2 regions of the Polaromonas sp. P1_H6 genome follow, and region 2 is predicted to be linked to the other one. Evidence: predicted binding sites of a transcription regulator. Region 2 holds the regulator's gene; the other holds the start of a gene.
The links. Region 2 encodes sigma-54, which starts transcription at its own class of promoters, with help from an activator protein. Its sites were predicted from a motif close to TGGCANGNAANCTGCTTT; they were not measured.
Positions count from the first base shown of each region.

Region 1: a site for sigma-54 is predicted at 3,190-3,207, ahead of AC1D1F_RS08550 (formate/nitrite transporter family protein). Genes of this name have one in related genera too.

Region 1 is NZ_JBFUCN010000007.1:13,690-20,846, reverse strand. Features, by position in the region: gene AC1D1F_RS08560 (hypothetical protein) at 1-377, shown strand, start outside; gene AC1D1F_RS08555 (bifunctional protein-serine/threonine kinase/phosphatase) at 387-2,132, opposite strand; gene AC1D1F_RS08550 (formate/nitrite transporter family protein) at 2,208-3,020, opposite strand; gene AC1D1F_RS08545 (cupin domain-containing protein) at 3,341-3,745, opposite strand; gene AC1D1F_RS08540 (SDR family oxidoreductase) at 3,856-4,611, opposite strand; gene AC1D1F_RS08535 (ketopantoate reductase family protein) at 4,906-5,820, opposite strand; gene AC1D1F_RS08530 (LysR family transcriptional regulator) at 5,907-6,836, opposite strand; gene AC1D1F_RS08525 (NADPH-dependent F420 reductase) at 6,945-7,157, shown strand, end outside.
Region 2 is NZ_JBFUCN010000022.1:67,534-74,690, forward strand. Features, by position in the region: gene AC1D1F_RS18530 (THUMP domain-containing class I SAM-dependent RNA methyltransferase) at 1-1,343, opposite strand, end outside; gene AC1D1F_RS18535 (RNA polymerase factor sigma-54) at 1,485-3,020, opposite strand; gene lptB (LPS export ABC transporter ATP-binding protein) at 3,155-3,937, opposite strand; gene lptA (lipopolysaccharide transport periplasmic protein LptA) at 3,954-4,577, opposite strand; gene AC1D1F_RS18550 (thiol:disulfide interchange protein DsbA/DsbL) at 4,727-5,389, opposite strand; gene AC1D1F_RS18555 (SPOR domain-containing protein) at 5,507-6,145, opposite strand; gene argS (arginine--tRNA ligase) at 6,205-7,157, opposite strand, start outside.

The DNA of each region.
Region 1 (7,157 bases), on a different contig from region 2:
CTCGCCCCGGCGAGGCCCAGGCGGAAGGCCCGCAGGCGCCGCGCGTCCAGTCACGCTGGGAGCAGGTGAGCCGCAGGCTGTTTGACCTGCGGGTGGCGCTGCAGATTACAAAAGAGCAAGGCCCGGCCTGGGAGAATTTCCGGGGGCGTTTCCTGGACATGGCGACCAGCGGCCCAGCCGGCATGCGCATCGTGGACGAACAGAACGCGAAAGACGCCTTCCAGTACCTGCTGGCCGACGCGCAAAGGCGCTCCAACATGCTGGCCACGCTGGACGCCACCGCGCAGGTCTTGCTGGCCCAGTTCAGCCCCGAGCAGCTGCAGATCGCCGACCGGGCGCTGCCCGGGCTGCTGGCGGACTATGGCGGCATCCGCTAAGACCAAGGCCTAGCCGGCCGTAGACTTCAGCGCCACCAGCACCACAACCACCACCGCCAGGATCAGGGACACACCGCGCCAGAAGGCCACCGGGTTTCGCTCCAGCAAGGGCTGGCGGGTCTTGTGCAGGAAAGCCTGCCCGGGATGGCGCAGGTCGTGGACAAACTCCGACAACTCGCCGTAGCGTTTCGCGGGGTTGGGGTGCACGGCCTTGCGCAGCACCTCGTCTATCCAGGCCGGGATCTCGCGATCCTCGTAGAGCACCGAGTCATAACGCAGCTTGTCCTGCGCGGCACGCGTGCGGCACCTGGCCACCTCGGCGCCATAGGGCAGCTTGCCGGTCAGCATCTGGTAGGTGATAACGCCGAGCGAGAAGAGGTCGGAGCGCGGGGTGCCGCCCTCGCCCAGGAAATACTCGGGCGCTGAATACTGGGCCGTGCCCAGGATGTCCTCGTGGCCGCCGGGTGTGTCCGCCTCCACAAGGCCGGCCACGCGGGTGGCGCCGAAGTCGATGATTTTCGCGGTGCCCGTACCGTCGATCATGATGTTCTCGGGCCGCAGGTCCTGGTGCAGCATCTCGTGCCGGTGGAAGGCACGCAGGCCCTTGGCGATCTGCTCGACCAGACCGCGCACCACCTCCAGGCTGGGCCGGGGGTTGTCTATCATCCACTGGCTCAGCGTCTGCCCATCGATGTATTCGGTGGCCACATACACATAGTGGCGCTTGCGGGTCGGCACATAAGGCTTGAGCACATGCGCGCTGTTGATACGCCGGGCAATCCACTCTTCCGTCAAGAAGCGCTCAAGGTAAGCCGGATCGCCGCCCAGGTCTATGGACGGCGTCTTGAGGATGACCAGCGCGCCGGTGTCGTTGTCGGTGGCCAGGTAGATGTGGCTGCGGCTGCTGCCCCGCACTTCACGGACGATGGTGTAGCCGTCAAACACCGTCCTGGCCTCGAGGATGGGCGGAAGCGGCAGGCCTGAGAGCTGCTGCAGCATCTCGCCGGCCTCGCGGCGGGGCAGCGCATCGACGCGCACGAGCTGGACCGTGAGGTTGTCTTCGCTGCCGCGCTGGAAGGCTTTGTCGACAATGGCCCTGGCGGCAAGCTCAAGGCCTTCGGGCGCATCGGCGCCGCCGCGGATGATGGCGGTCATGTCGTGCTCGGTGATGTGTTCATACACGCCGTCGGTGGCCAGCAAGAAGATGTCGCCCTGCTCCACCGGCTGGGTCTGGTAGTCAATTTCAAGCTGGGGCTTGAAGCCCAGCGCGCGGCCCAGGTAGCTCTGGCCCTGGGCAATCCACACGCGGTGGTCATTCGTCAGCTGCTCCAGCACCTTGCCGCGCAGCCGGTAAATGCGTGAATCGCCGACATGGAAGATATGCGCCGTGGTCGACTTGATGACCATGGCGCTCAGGGTGCACACATACCCTTTGTCGCTGTCGTAGCGGTACTGGCTTCTCTGTGTCTGCGCATGCAGCCAGGAGTTGGTGGCGCTCAAGATCCGCTCGGCCGAGGTCTTGACCGACCAGGCTTCCGAGGTGCAGAAATAGTCTTCCAGGAAACCGGTGACGGCGTACTGGCTGGCCACGTCGCTGACGGCGCTGCTGCTGATGCCGTCGGCCAGCGCGATGGCGATGCCCTTGGCGCTCAGCTGTGGCTCCACCGGCACGTAGATGCCGTGGAAATCCTGGTTGGTCTCCTTGCGGCCCTTGTCCGAATACTGGCCTGCCGATATCTTCAGTTCAGTGGACATGTGGGGTGGCGCAAATCCCCCGCGCATGTTTGCATGCGCGGGGGATTTTTGAGGTTGCTTTGTTTTAAAGGCGGATTATTTGATGGAACGCACGGGTCCGGTTTTAATGTGCGTGGCGTACAGCGTCAAGCCGGTAAAGGCCAGGCCGCCCACCAGGTTGCCCAGCACCGTCGGGATTTCGTTCCAGATCAGGTAGTCCATGATGGTGAAGTGCGCGCCCAGCAGCAAGCCCGAGGGGAACAGGAACATGTTCACGATCGAGTGCTCGAACACCATGTAGAAAAACAGCATGATGGGCATCCACATCGCGATCACCTTGCCGCTGACCTGGGTGGAGATCATCGCACCGACCACGCCGGCCGACACCATCCAGTTGCACAGCATGCCGCGCACGAACAAGGTGAGCATGCCGTTCGCACCGTACTTCTGGTAGCCGAGGGTGCGGTTTTCACCTACCACGCCTATGGCCTTGCCCACCGCGCTGGGCTCGGTGGAAAAACCGTTGGTGACGTAGATGGCCATCATCACCGCCACCGTAAAGGCCCCCAGGAAGTTGCCGGTGAAGACGAGGCCCCAGTTGCGCAGAACGCCCTTGAGGGTGACGCCGGGGCGCTTGTCGATCAGCGCCAGCGGGCACAGCACGAACACCCCGGTCAGCAGGTCGAAGCCGAACAGGTAAAGCATGACAAAACCGACCGGGAACAGCACGGCGCCGAGCAGGGGCTGGCCGGTCTGCACATTGATGGTGACGGCGAACCAGGCCGCCAAGGCCAGGATGGCGCCGGCCATGTAGGCCCGGATCACGGTGTCGCGGGTGGACATGAAGATCTTGGACTCCCCCGCGTCCACCATCTTGGTCACAAATTCCGAAGGCACTAAATACGCCATACGATCCTCTCGTCTGTAGTTGTGGGCCTCAAAAGGCCAAAAAAAATCCACCCCCAGGCGCCCCCAAAAAATGGGAGGCTGGAAGTGGACGCCGTTATCCATTGAATCCGCCGGGCAGCGGCCCGCGGGCCACGCCATGCCCAGCCGTCATTAGCCGGACGGGTAGGTAAAAGCAACTACCGTGCCGTGGGGAAGACGGGTGGAAACCGGCTTTTCTGCCCCGCCTTGCGACGGCAGCAGGCGCGCATTGCCCCAAATGCGTGCACCGGGCCGCGGCGGGCTTGACATTTTGGTGCCTGCGGGCCGGCTGGCGCCGATGGCTACTTGACCAGTTCCAGCACCTCGGCCTTTTTCTTCTTGAGCAGCAGCACCAGGAATTTCGCGGGCTGGGTGGTACTGGCGTTGCGGCCCACGGTGTGGATGTCCTTGGGGCCTTCATAAAAGCTCTGGCCGGCCGTCAACGTGACTTCCTTGCCGCCCTTGACCTGCATGACGATGGAGCCCTCGAGCACATAGACAAAGGCATGCGCAAGATGGCGATGCACCGGGTCGGCCGCGCCCGGGGCGTAGTCGACGGTGATCATCAGCCCCTCTTTACCCGGCAAATCGGCTAGGTCTTGCGCCATCACCGGCGTGACGCGCACGCCTTCGGGGCCGGCGGCCAGGGCCGGCTGGGCGAGCCAGGCGCCGCTTGCGAGAAACAGGGAGAGGCAGATTTTTTTCATGATGGGAGCTTTCACGGGGTTGCTTGATGCGGCTCGGAATTGAGGCACCTCCCCTTAAGACGATTCAGGGCGTTGGTTTGTGACCAGCGCCCCACCTCTTGCAGCCTCGCTTAAACGCGCGCCTGCGATTTGCTGAACCATTCCTCAAACCGGATCGTGCCCAGGCGCGCCTTGCCAACGGGCACCAGGGTGTCGTCCTTGAGCTCGGCGCCGAAGTAGCGTGCCTGCGGGTCGGCGACGACCTTGCGCGGGTCATTGCTTGCGGTCAGGAAACGCTGGACAAGATCAGGCAAGCGCACCTTTTCCGGCCCGGCGATCTCGACCGTGCCGTTGACCGGCGCGCCCAGCGTGTAGTCGGCCATCGCGGCGGCCACGTCGTCGGAACTGATGGGTTGCACAAAGGCCGGCGACAGCCGGACGGTCTGCCCCTCGGTGCCCGACTGCGCGATGCCGCCCAGGAACTCCATGAACTGGGTCGAGTGGACGATGGTGTACGGGATGCCGGCGGCCCGGATGAGTTTTTCCTGGGCGATCTTGGCGCGGAAATAACCGCTTTCCACAAGCTTGTCGGTGCCGACGACCGAAAGAGCGATGTGGTGCGTGACACCGGCGGCCGCTTCGGCCGCGAGCAGGTTGCGGCCCGAAGTTTCAAAAAATTCCAGCACGGCCTTGTCCTCAAACGAGGGCGAGTTGGCCACGTCGACCACCACCTGGACGCCCGCCAGGACTTCGGCCAGCCCTTGGCCGGTGAGGGTGTTGACGCCCGACGCCGGCGATGCTGCTACTGCCTCGTGGCCGCGCTGGCGAAGGATGTTGACGAGTTTGGATCCGATGAGGCCTGAGCCTCCGATGACGACGATTTTCATGTGTGCACTTTCTGGTTCAGGGTAGAGGGGGAGTTCCTCCAGGCTGAGTGGCTCGAAATTGAGTACCACCTGCCTCTATGACGATTGACGCAGCCGGTTTGTGACGCTTGCGCCCTTCCCTCTTCCTCCTTCCCCCTCTGGGGGAAGGCTGGGATAGGGGCTCTCCCGCTTACCTGTTCCAAGCCAGCCCGGCAATCGATCGCCGCAGGCCCCCATCCCTGCCTTCCCCCAGAGGGGGAAGGAGTCATTCATCAAGCTGTGTCGACAAGGAAAAAACCGTTAAGGAAGAGCCGCTCAGCCCGCTGCGGCCTTGCCTTCAAGCAACTTCACCATGGACCACAGCACACGGTTCGCCGGCACAGCCACACCCAGCGCGTCACCACGCTTCACGATCAGGCCGTTGAGGTAGTCGATCTCGGTGGGTTTGCCGCGCGCCAGGTCCTGCGCGGTGGAGGCGTACTGGTTCGGCATGCTGCCGGCCAGCTTTTCGACGGCGGTGTGCACGTCGCCGGCCACCTGCACGCCTTCGGCCTTGGCCACGGCCAGGCATTCGGCAACCACGTCGCGCATCACGTCCACGACACCCACGCCCTGCACTGTCTTGCCGTAAGGCAGCTGGGCAATGGCCGAGACGGCGTTGTAGGCGCAGTTGAGGATGAGTTTGGCCCACAGCGCGCCGCGCACATTGGCGGAGATCTCGGTGGGCACGCCGGCGGCGGCCAGGGCTTGCGCGGCGGCGTCGCTGAGTGCCGAAGGCTCGATGACCAGGTCGCCGCGGCCGTGGTGCTTGAGGTGGCCGGGGCCGGCCATTTCGGTGGCGACATAGACCACGGCGGCGGCCACGGCGACGTCGGGCAGCACGGCGCGCAGGCGGTCGGCGTTGTCCACGCCGTTTTGCAGGCACAGCACCAGGGTGTCGGCCGCGAGATGCGGCCGTATCAGCGCGCCGACCGATTCGGTGTCGGTAGACTTGACGCAGAACAGCACCAGGTCGGCGCCCTTGACGGCGGCCGGGTCGCTGCTGGCGGCCAGGCGCACGTGTTCGTCAAACATGCGGGTTTCCATGCGCAGGCCGTCGCGCGCGATGGCATCCACATGTTGCGGCCGCGCGATCAGCACGACCTCATGCCCGGCTCGCGCCAGCATGCCGCCGAAATAACAACCGACGGCGCCTGCGCCCATCACGGCGACTTTGAGGGATTGGGTCATGGAGAGCTGCCTTCCGCTTGGCGGGAGATGTGAAGACAGCGATTGTGTTTCAAGTCCGCCCTGTCTGCTGGCGGCGGGAGGCAAACCTAACCGAGGCTGCCGGCAAAACGCCGGGCCAGTTGATTGCGCTCGAAGGCCTCGGCCACAAAATCGATAAAGACACGGGTCTTGGCAGGCATCTGACTTCGCGTGGCGTAATAAATCGAGATGGCGCCCGCATCCACATACCAGCGCGGCAGCAGCCTGACGAGTTCGCCGCGTTCCAGTTGCGGCAACACGTCAGGCACGGCGAGCAAGGTCACGCCCAGGCCCATCAGCGCCGCGACGCGCATGGCGGTCGGGTCGTTCACCAGCACCGACTCGGCCTGGGCGGCCGGCATTTCGGCGCCGGCCGTGTCGCGCATCACCCACTGGCGAAGCCGGCCCGTGGCGCTGGAACGCATGACGATGCCGCTGAGCCCGGCCAGGCCCGCGGGGTCGGTGGGCGGCGGGCGGCCGGCCATGTAGGCGGGCGAGGCCACGGCGACCAGATGAATCGGAGCCAGCGGGCGCGACACCACGCCGGGCGCCAGTTCGAAGCCGCCGCCTATGGCGGCGTCATAACCCTCGGCGATCAGGTCGACCGGGCGATTTTCAAAATACCAGTCGGGGCGCACCAGGGGGTAGCGCGCAAGAAAGGCCGGCAGCAGCGGCAGTATGTGTTCGACACCAAAGGTCGGAGACATGCTGACCTTGAGTGTGCCGGCGGGCGCGCCGCCGTCATCGGCAAGCGCCGCGATGGCGGACTGCAGCGCGTCCAGGTTGCCGGCGATGGAGACCAGGAAGCGCTCGCCGGCCTCGGTCAGGGTGAGCTTGCGCGTGGAGCGCTGGAACAGGCGCACGCCGAGGTTGCGCTCCAGCATCGCGACATTGCGGCTGACGGCTGCGGGCGTCAAAGCCAGGCGCCGCGCGGCTTCCGAGAAGCTGCGGCTTTCGGCGCTGCGCACAAAGGATTCGAGGTTGGCCAGGGTTTCCATCGCCTCATCTTAAAGCAATGCTTGAAGATAATTCAAGTCATTACCGGCTTATCAAAAGGCAATCCAAATCCCATCATTCACTCCATCAACAACCCAAGGAGTGAATTCATGTCTACCCCCGTCAACACCGTCAACACCGTCAACACCGCCAACACCCCCAGCATCGGCATCATCGGTTCCGGCGCCATTGGCTCGGCCATCGCCGCCATCCTGGCCCGCCACGGCATCCCCGCCACCCTCTCGAACAGCCGCGGCCCGGGCTCGCTCAAGGACCTGGTGCACGGACTTTCCGGCATCACGGCCGGCACGCGTGAAGAGGCG
Region 2 (7,157 bases):
ATGTCGAAGCGGAACAGCCGGCATTCGATCGGGCCGTTCCACATGGGTACACGGCGCGATTCCTTCAGGCGCATCTTGCCGGGGAGCTTGAGGTCGGGCGTGAGCACGTGGGCCGTCCAGCCCGCGTAGTTTTTCTTCCAGTGCGCGGCCAGCTGTGGAAAGAAGTCGGCCGCTTCCTCGCCCCAGGCGTTCTGCGCCTGCTCGCGGCCCGGGTTGGCCGAGCGGTCGCGCGGGGTTTCGAAGGCCGGCTCTTCGCGCGTGTCACCGCTGTCCTGGTTCAGCGGCTGGCCGAACTCGTCGATGGGCTGGTTGCGGTGGTCGTGCTGGACTTCCCGGCTCTGCTGGCGGCGCTGGTCGCGGCCCTGCACACCGGTGATACCGGCCACGCCGGCTACATCGATACGTTCGCCATAGGGCGGGTTCACCAGCATCACGCCCGAGGGCGCGGGTGGCATGCGCTGCAGCGCGTCGCCGCCGCGGAATTCCACCGCATTGGCCACGCCGGCGCGCTCGGCATTGCGTTCGGCGAAATCGACCATGCGGAAGGACACATCGCTGCCGAACACCGGCGCCGTGGGTTCGGTGATGGCGGCCTCGGCCTGGTCCAGCAGGCCGTCCCACACATGGCCCTGGAAGGGCAGGTATTTCTGGAAGGCGAAACGGCGGTTGATGCCTGGCGCGATGTTGCAGGCGATCTGCGCCGCCTCGATGGCGATGGTGCCCGAGCCGCAGCAGGGGTCGTAGAGCGGAACGCCGTCCTTGCACAGCTGGTCCCAGCCGCTGGCGGCGATCATCGCGGCGGCCAGGGTTTCTTTCAGTGGCGCATCGCCCTTGTCTTCGCGCCAGCCGCGTTTGAACAGGGGCTCACCCGAGGTGTCGATGTAAATCGTGACGGTGTCCGTCGTCAGGTGCACATAGACGCGCACGTCGGGCCAGCGCGTATCGACGCTGGGCCGCACGTCGTCGAACTTGGCGCGGAAGCGGTCGGCGATGGCGTCCTTGATCTTCAGCGCCGCGAAGTTCAGGCTCTGCAGCGGGCTGTGCTGGGCGGTGATCTCAACCTTGAAGGTCTGCTTGGGCGTGAACCAGATTTCCCAGGCCACGTTGGCGGCGGCGTTGTAAAGGTCTTGTTCACTGCGGTACTGGTTGTGCTGCAACTCGATCAGCACGCGCTGGGCCAGGCGGCTGTGCAGGTTGAGCTGCAGCGCGTCGCGCCAGGAAGCCTGCAACTGCACGCCGGCGCGCCAGGCCTTGCCCTGGATGCCGGTGACGCGCTGCACCTCGGTGGCCAGCAAGGCCTCGACGCCGGCGGCGCACGGTAAAAACAATTGGAGCTGGTTCATGTCGGACTCTTCAAAAGGGCTGCTGGAAATTCGATTATCGGGATGCAGGGCAAGGCGCACGGAGCGCAGGAACCGGAATGCACTTGGGTGCATGAGGATTCCGAGCACCGCGCAACGCCGCCATGCGCCCGAGAATCGGATTTACAGTGATTTGCGTAAATTAGCCGGCGCGATGCGCAAAGCCTCTCGGTACTTGGCCACGGTGCGGCGCGCGCATTCGATGCCCTGCTCCTTGAGCATTTCGGAAATCTGGTTGTCGCTGAGCGGCTTTTTCAGGCTCTCGGAGGAGACGAACTGCTTGATCAGCGCGCGCACGGCGGTGCTGGAAGCGTTGCCGCCGGTTTCGGTGCCCAGCGCGGAGCCGAAGAAGTATTTGAGCTCAAAAGTGCCGAAGGGCGTGCCCATGTACTTGGCGGTGGTCACGCGCGAAATCGTGGACTCATGCAGGCCCAGTTCGTCGGCGATCTCGCGCAGCACCAGCGGGCGCATGGCGAGTTCGCCGTGCGTGAAGAAGTTTTTCTGCCGCTCGACGATGGCGCTGCTCACGCGCAGGATGGTGTCGAAGCGCTGCTGGATGTTCTTGATGAACCAGCGCGCCTCCTGCAGACGCTGCTGTAGCGCCTGGCCGCCCTGGCCCTTGTGCTGCTTGAGGGCGTTGGCGTAGATGTCGTGCACGCGCAGGCGCGGCATCACGTCGCCGTTGAGCGAGACCTTGAAACCCCGGCCCGACTTCACGACGATGACGTCGGGCACGATCAGGTTGCGCTCCACGTTCACGAAGCGGCGGCCGGGTTTGGGGTCGAGCCGGCCTATCACGGCAATCGCGCCCCGGACGGCGGCTTCGGTGAATCCGCACAGGTGCGACAGGCGCTTCAGGTCGCGTTTGGCCAGCAGCTCCATGGGCTGCTTGCACATGGCGATAGCGGCGCGGGTCTCTTCGCAGTCCTTGCAGTCCAGCAACTGCAGGCCCAGGCATTCGGCCAGGTTGCGCGCGCCCACGCCGGCCGGCTCCATGTGGTGCAGCAGCTTGAGCGCCATGGCAAAACGCTGCTCAAGGTCCTCGGCCTGTTCCAGGTCATCCCCGGCCAGGCCCGCCGCGAGCGAGGCCAGGCTGTCTTCGAGGTAGCCGTCGTCATTGAGCGACTCGATCAGGAAATGCAGGGCCGCGCGGTCCTCTTCGGACAGGCGCAGGCCCAACGACTGGCGGTGCAAATGGTCTTGCAGCGACTCGTGGGCGCCCGTCAGGTCGGAGGCCTCAGTGTCGCCCTCGTCGTTGTTGTTCTTGCGCGCCGGCGCATCGCTGCCCCATTCGCTGTCGTCGGGCGTGGTCTCCACCGTGCCGTCGCCTTCCCAGCTTTCCTCGAGCTTGGGTTCGGCGCTGACCTCGGCATCGGCGGGGGCCGAAGTCCCGGCATCCTCCGCGCCGCCGCCCGTCGAATCCGCCGCGGATTCAAACTCGCGGCTGTCCTGGCTGACCGGCGTGTTGAGGTGCTCCAGGCCGAACTCTTCGCGCACGGCGGTTTCTTCCGCCACCTCGAGAAACGGGTTTTCGTCGAGCATCTGCTCGACCTCCTGGCTCAGCTCGAGCGTCGACAGCTGCAGCAGCCGTATCGACTGCTGCAGCTGGGGCGTCAGCGCAAGGTGCTGCGAGACGCGGAGCGAGAGGCCCTGCTTCATGTCAAGGAGCTTTGATCGAAGCGCAGAAAAAGTGCGAGCAGGGGCCGCGGAACTGGCTTTGCCAGGCCGCAGGCGCCGCCCCCTCGGGGGGGAGGGAGCTACACGAAGTGAGCGACAACAGGGGGAGTGTCATCCTACATCTTGAAGTGTTCACCGAGGTACACGCGTCGCACATCGGCGTTGTTCACGATCTCGGAGGGCGTGCCCTGGGCCAGCACGTGGCCGTCGCTGATGATGTAGGCGTGGTCGCAGATGCCCAGCGTTTCGCGCACGTTGTGGTCGGTGATCAGCACGCCGATGCCGCGCGACTTCAGGAAGCCGATGATGCGCTGGATCTCGATCACGGCGATCGGGTCAATGCCGGCAAAAGGCTCGTCGAGCAGGATGAAGCGCGGCTGGGTCGCCAGGGCGCGGGCGATCTCGACGCGGCGGCGCTCGCCGCCCGACAGCGCCGGGGCCGGCGAATTGCGCAGGTGGTCCACCCGCAGGTCCTGCAGCAGGCCGTCAAGGCGCGACTCGATCTCGGCGCGGCCCAGCGGCTTGCCGTTCGCGCCCAGCTGCAGTTCGAGCACGGCGCGCACGTTTTCCTCCACCGTGAGCTTGCGAAAGATCGAGGCTTCCTGCGGCAGGTAGCTCAGGCCCAGGCGCGCGCGCAGGTGAATCGGCATGTGCTCGACCGACTGGCCGTCGATGGAGATCTCGCCCGCGTCGGCGCGCACCAGGCCCACGATCATGTAGAACGAAGTCGTCTTGCCGGCGCCGTTGGGGCCCAGCAGGCCCACGACCTCGCCTTTTTGCACGGCCACCGAGACGTCCTGAACGACCTTGCGGCTGCCGTAGGATTTTTGCAGCCCTTGCGCAACGAGGCGGCTGGGGGTCGCGGCCGGGGCCGCCGAAGTGTCAGTCACCACATCCATCTGTGAAAGGTTCTTTCTAGTTCTTTTCAGTGCCCAGCGTGGTGCTGGGGCGCAGGGCGGCGGGCGGGGCCGCGGGAGCGGTGGCCGGCGCCGACGCGGCGGCGCGCGGCGACAGCATGGCGCGTATCCGGCCGCTCGGGTTGGCGGCGGTCTGGTTCTGTGCGCCGCCGTCCACGGTGAAGACGTCGGTGTTGTTGTCGTAGACGATCACGGCGCCGGTGGTTTCGTCCACCAGGGTGGCGCCGTTGTAGCGGCGCACCACGGCGCGCTTGATGAATTTGACGAGGTCGGCGCGGCTGTCGTATTCAATGCGCTCGCCTTCGCCTTCGATGTATTCGTCCACGCCGTCGCGTTTTTTGCGGTAGAAGGCCAGCTTGCCGGGCGCCGCGATGGACACCGCCTGCTGATAGCCTTCGGGGTCCTGCATGACGTCGACGCGCGCGCCGCGCACGATGGTCGTGCCTTTGGTGATCACCACGTTGCCGGTGAACACGCTGGTCTGCTTGAGGTCGTCATAGCGCAGGGCGTCGGCCTCCGCGTTCATGGGCTTGTCCCGGTCGGCTTTTTCAGCCCAGGCCGGAAACGCCGCCCCCAGCGCCAAAGCGGCCGGCAGGATGAGGGAATAAAGGGGGTGTTTCATAAGGCACGAATCTTGCTGCTTTGGGGTTCGGCCATTGTAGCCATGCAAGCCGCGGGAATGGCTTGCACGGGGAATATTAGGGGCATAAAAAAACCCGCCTGGAACGAGGCGGGTTTTGGGGCGGCGGTCCGCTATGGGCCCGGAGCGTCTTATTTGCCTTTGCCGCGCGACTGCGCGATCAGCGCGTCGGTGACCTGCAGGGCGCGGCCCATGCTCTGGGCCAGGGTGGCCGAGGTGTAATACCGCCCGGCAATGCCCAGCGCCGGCACGCCGTCGACCTTGTAGATGTCCTGCAGCTGCGTGGCCTTGCGGGCCTTGGTGGTCACCGTGAAGGAGTTGTACATCTCGACGAACTTGGCTTTGTCGATGCCCTGCTTCTCGGCCCAGGCGGTAATCGAGTCGGCATTGGCGAGCGCGAGTTTTTCCACGTGGATGGCGTAAAACACCTTTTTGTGGAGTTCCTCGACCTTGCCCATGGCCTCCAGCACGTAAAAAAGGCGCTGCTGGGGTTCGAAATCGGGGCGGAAGGCCACCGGCACGCGCCGCACGGTCACATCCTTGGGCGCCTGCTTCATCCAGGCTTCGAGCTGAGGCTCAAAGGCATTGCAATGCGGGCAGCTGTACCAGAAGAACTCGACCACCTCCACCTGGCCGGCGGGGACTTCGGTGGGCGCCGGCTTGTCCAGCGCCAGGTAATCGGCGCCTTCTTTGAAGGCCTTGGCCTGGGCTTGCGCCACGGTGGGCAGGGCGATGCCGCCCAGGGTGGCGACGGCAGCCGAGGCGGCTGTAAACGAAAACTCACGGCGTTGCATCAGATTCTTCTCCTGGTATGACAGAAATGGTGGGTAAGCCGCCCCTCCGGACGGCGGCCCTCAGGGTGCGGGGCACAGGGGTTTGTACACCCGCCTCGTGAAAAGTTCAGCTTATCGTCAGCGCTGCACGCGGACCAGCGCCGTTTCGATGGAATTGTTGTCCAGCCGCTCCTTGGCTTTGTCGGCGTCTTCCTTTTTGTCGAAAGGCCCGAGGCGCACACGGTACACGGTGCGGCCGGCCTGTTCGCGCTCGGTAACCTTGGCCTGCATGCCCAGCAGCATCAGCTTGGCGCGCTGCTGTTCGGCATCTTCGGGCGTGCGGAAGGCGCCGGCCTGGATGAAGTAGCTGAAAGGGTCCACGCCCGGGCTGGACGACAGGCCTTCGACCTTGGCCTTGGCCAGGTCGCCCAGTGGATCGGCCGCGGGGGCGGGCTTGGCGGCGGTTCTGGCGGGCGCCGAGGCGGCGGCCTTGGGGCTGGCGGACGGGTCGGGAACGGCGACGCTGGGCGTTTCGGCGGGACCCTGGGCAGGCGCCGGCGGCTTGGGCTGGTTCTTGCCGGCCAGCGGCGCGTTCGGGTTCCAGTCCTTGTTCTTCTTGGCTTCCGCGGCATCGCTGTCGGGGCTGCGTGCCTGGCTTTTGTTCATGAAAGGCACAGGCACCTTGGTGATGTAGACCGCCACGGCCAGCGCGGCGCCCAGGCCGATCAAGGCGCCAATCACCAAACCCAGCAGGGTTCCGCCTCTTTGAGTGTTCATTCCCTTGCCCACGTTCATTGTCTTGTCCTGAAAATTAGGGTGCTACCGGCATGCTTGCATTACATCTTGCGCGGGGCGCTCACGCCCAGCACCGCGAGGCCATTGTGCAACACCTGCGCGGTCGCCGCGACCAGTGCCAGCCGGGCGCGCTTGACGGCCTCGTCATCGACCAGGATGCGTTCGGCATCGTAATAGCTGTGGTAGTTCGCGGCCAGCTCGCGCAGGTAAAACGCCACGTCGTGCGGCGCCAGGCCGGCTGCGGCGTTGGCCAGCATCTCGGGGTATTTGGCCAGCAGCAGCATCAGCGCCTGGGCCTGCGGGCTGTCCAGCGCCGACAGGTCAGCAGACTTCAGGCTGGCTTCGTCGCCGCCCTGGCCGGCCCAGGTGGTCAGGATGGAGCAGATGCGCGCGTGCGCGTACTGCACGTAGTACACCGGGTTCTCGTTGTTCTTGGCGAGCGCCAGGTCGATGTCGAAGATGTATTCGGTGTCGGGCTTGCGGCTGAGCAGAAAGAAACGCACGGCATCGGCGCTGGTCCATTCGATCAGGTCGCGCAGGGTGACGTAGCTGCCGGCGCGCTTGGAGATTTTGACCTCTTCGCCGTTGCGCATCACGCGCACCATGGTGTGCAGCACGTAGTCGGGGTAGCCCTGGGGGATGCCCTCGCCGGCGGCCTGCAGCCCGGCGCGCACGCGGGCGATGGTGCCGTGGTGGTCCATGCCCTGGATGTTGATCGCCTTGCCGAAGCCGCGCTCCCATTTGGCCAGGTGGTAGGCCACGTCGGGCACGAAGTAGGTATAGCTGCCGTCGCTCTTTTTCATCACGCGGTCTTTGTCGTCGCCGTAGTCGGTCGACTTCAGCCACAGCGCGCCGTCCTGCTCATAGGTCTTGCCGGCGTCTTTGAGTTTGGCCACAGTGGCGTCGACGCGGCCCGAGCTGTACAGGCTGGACTCGAGGTAATAGTTGTCGAACTTCACCGAGAAGGCCTTGAGGTCCAGGTCTTGCTCGTGGC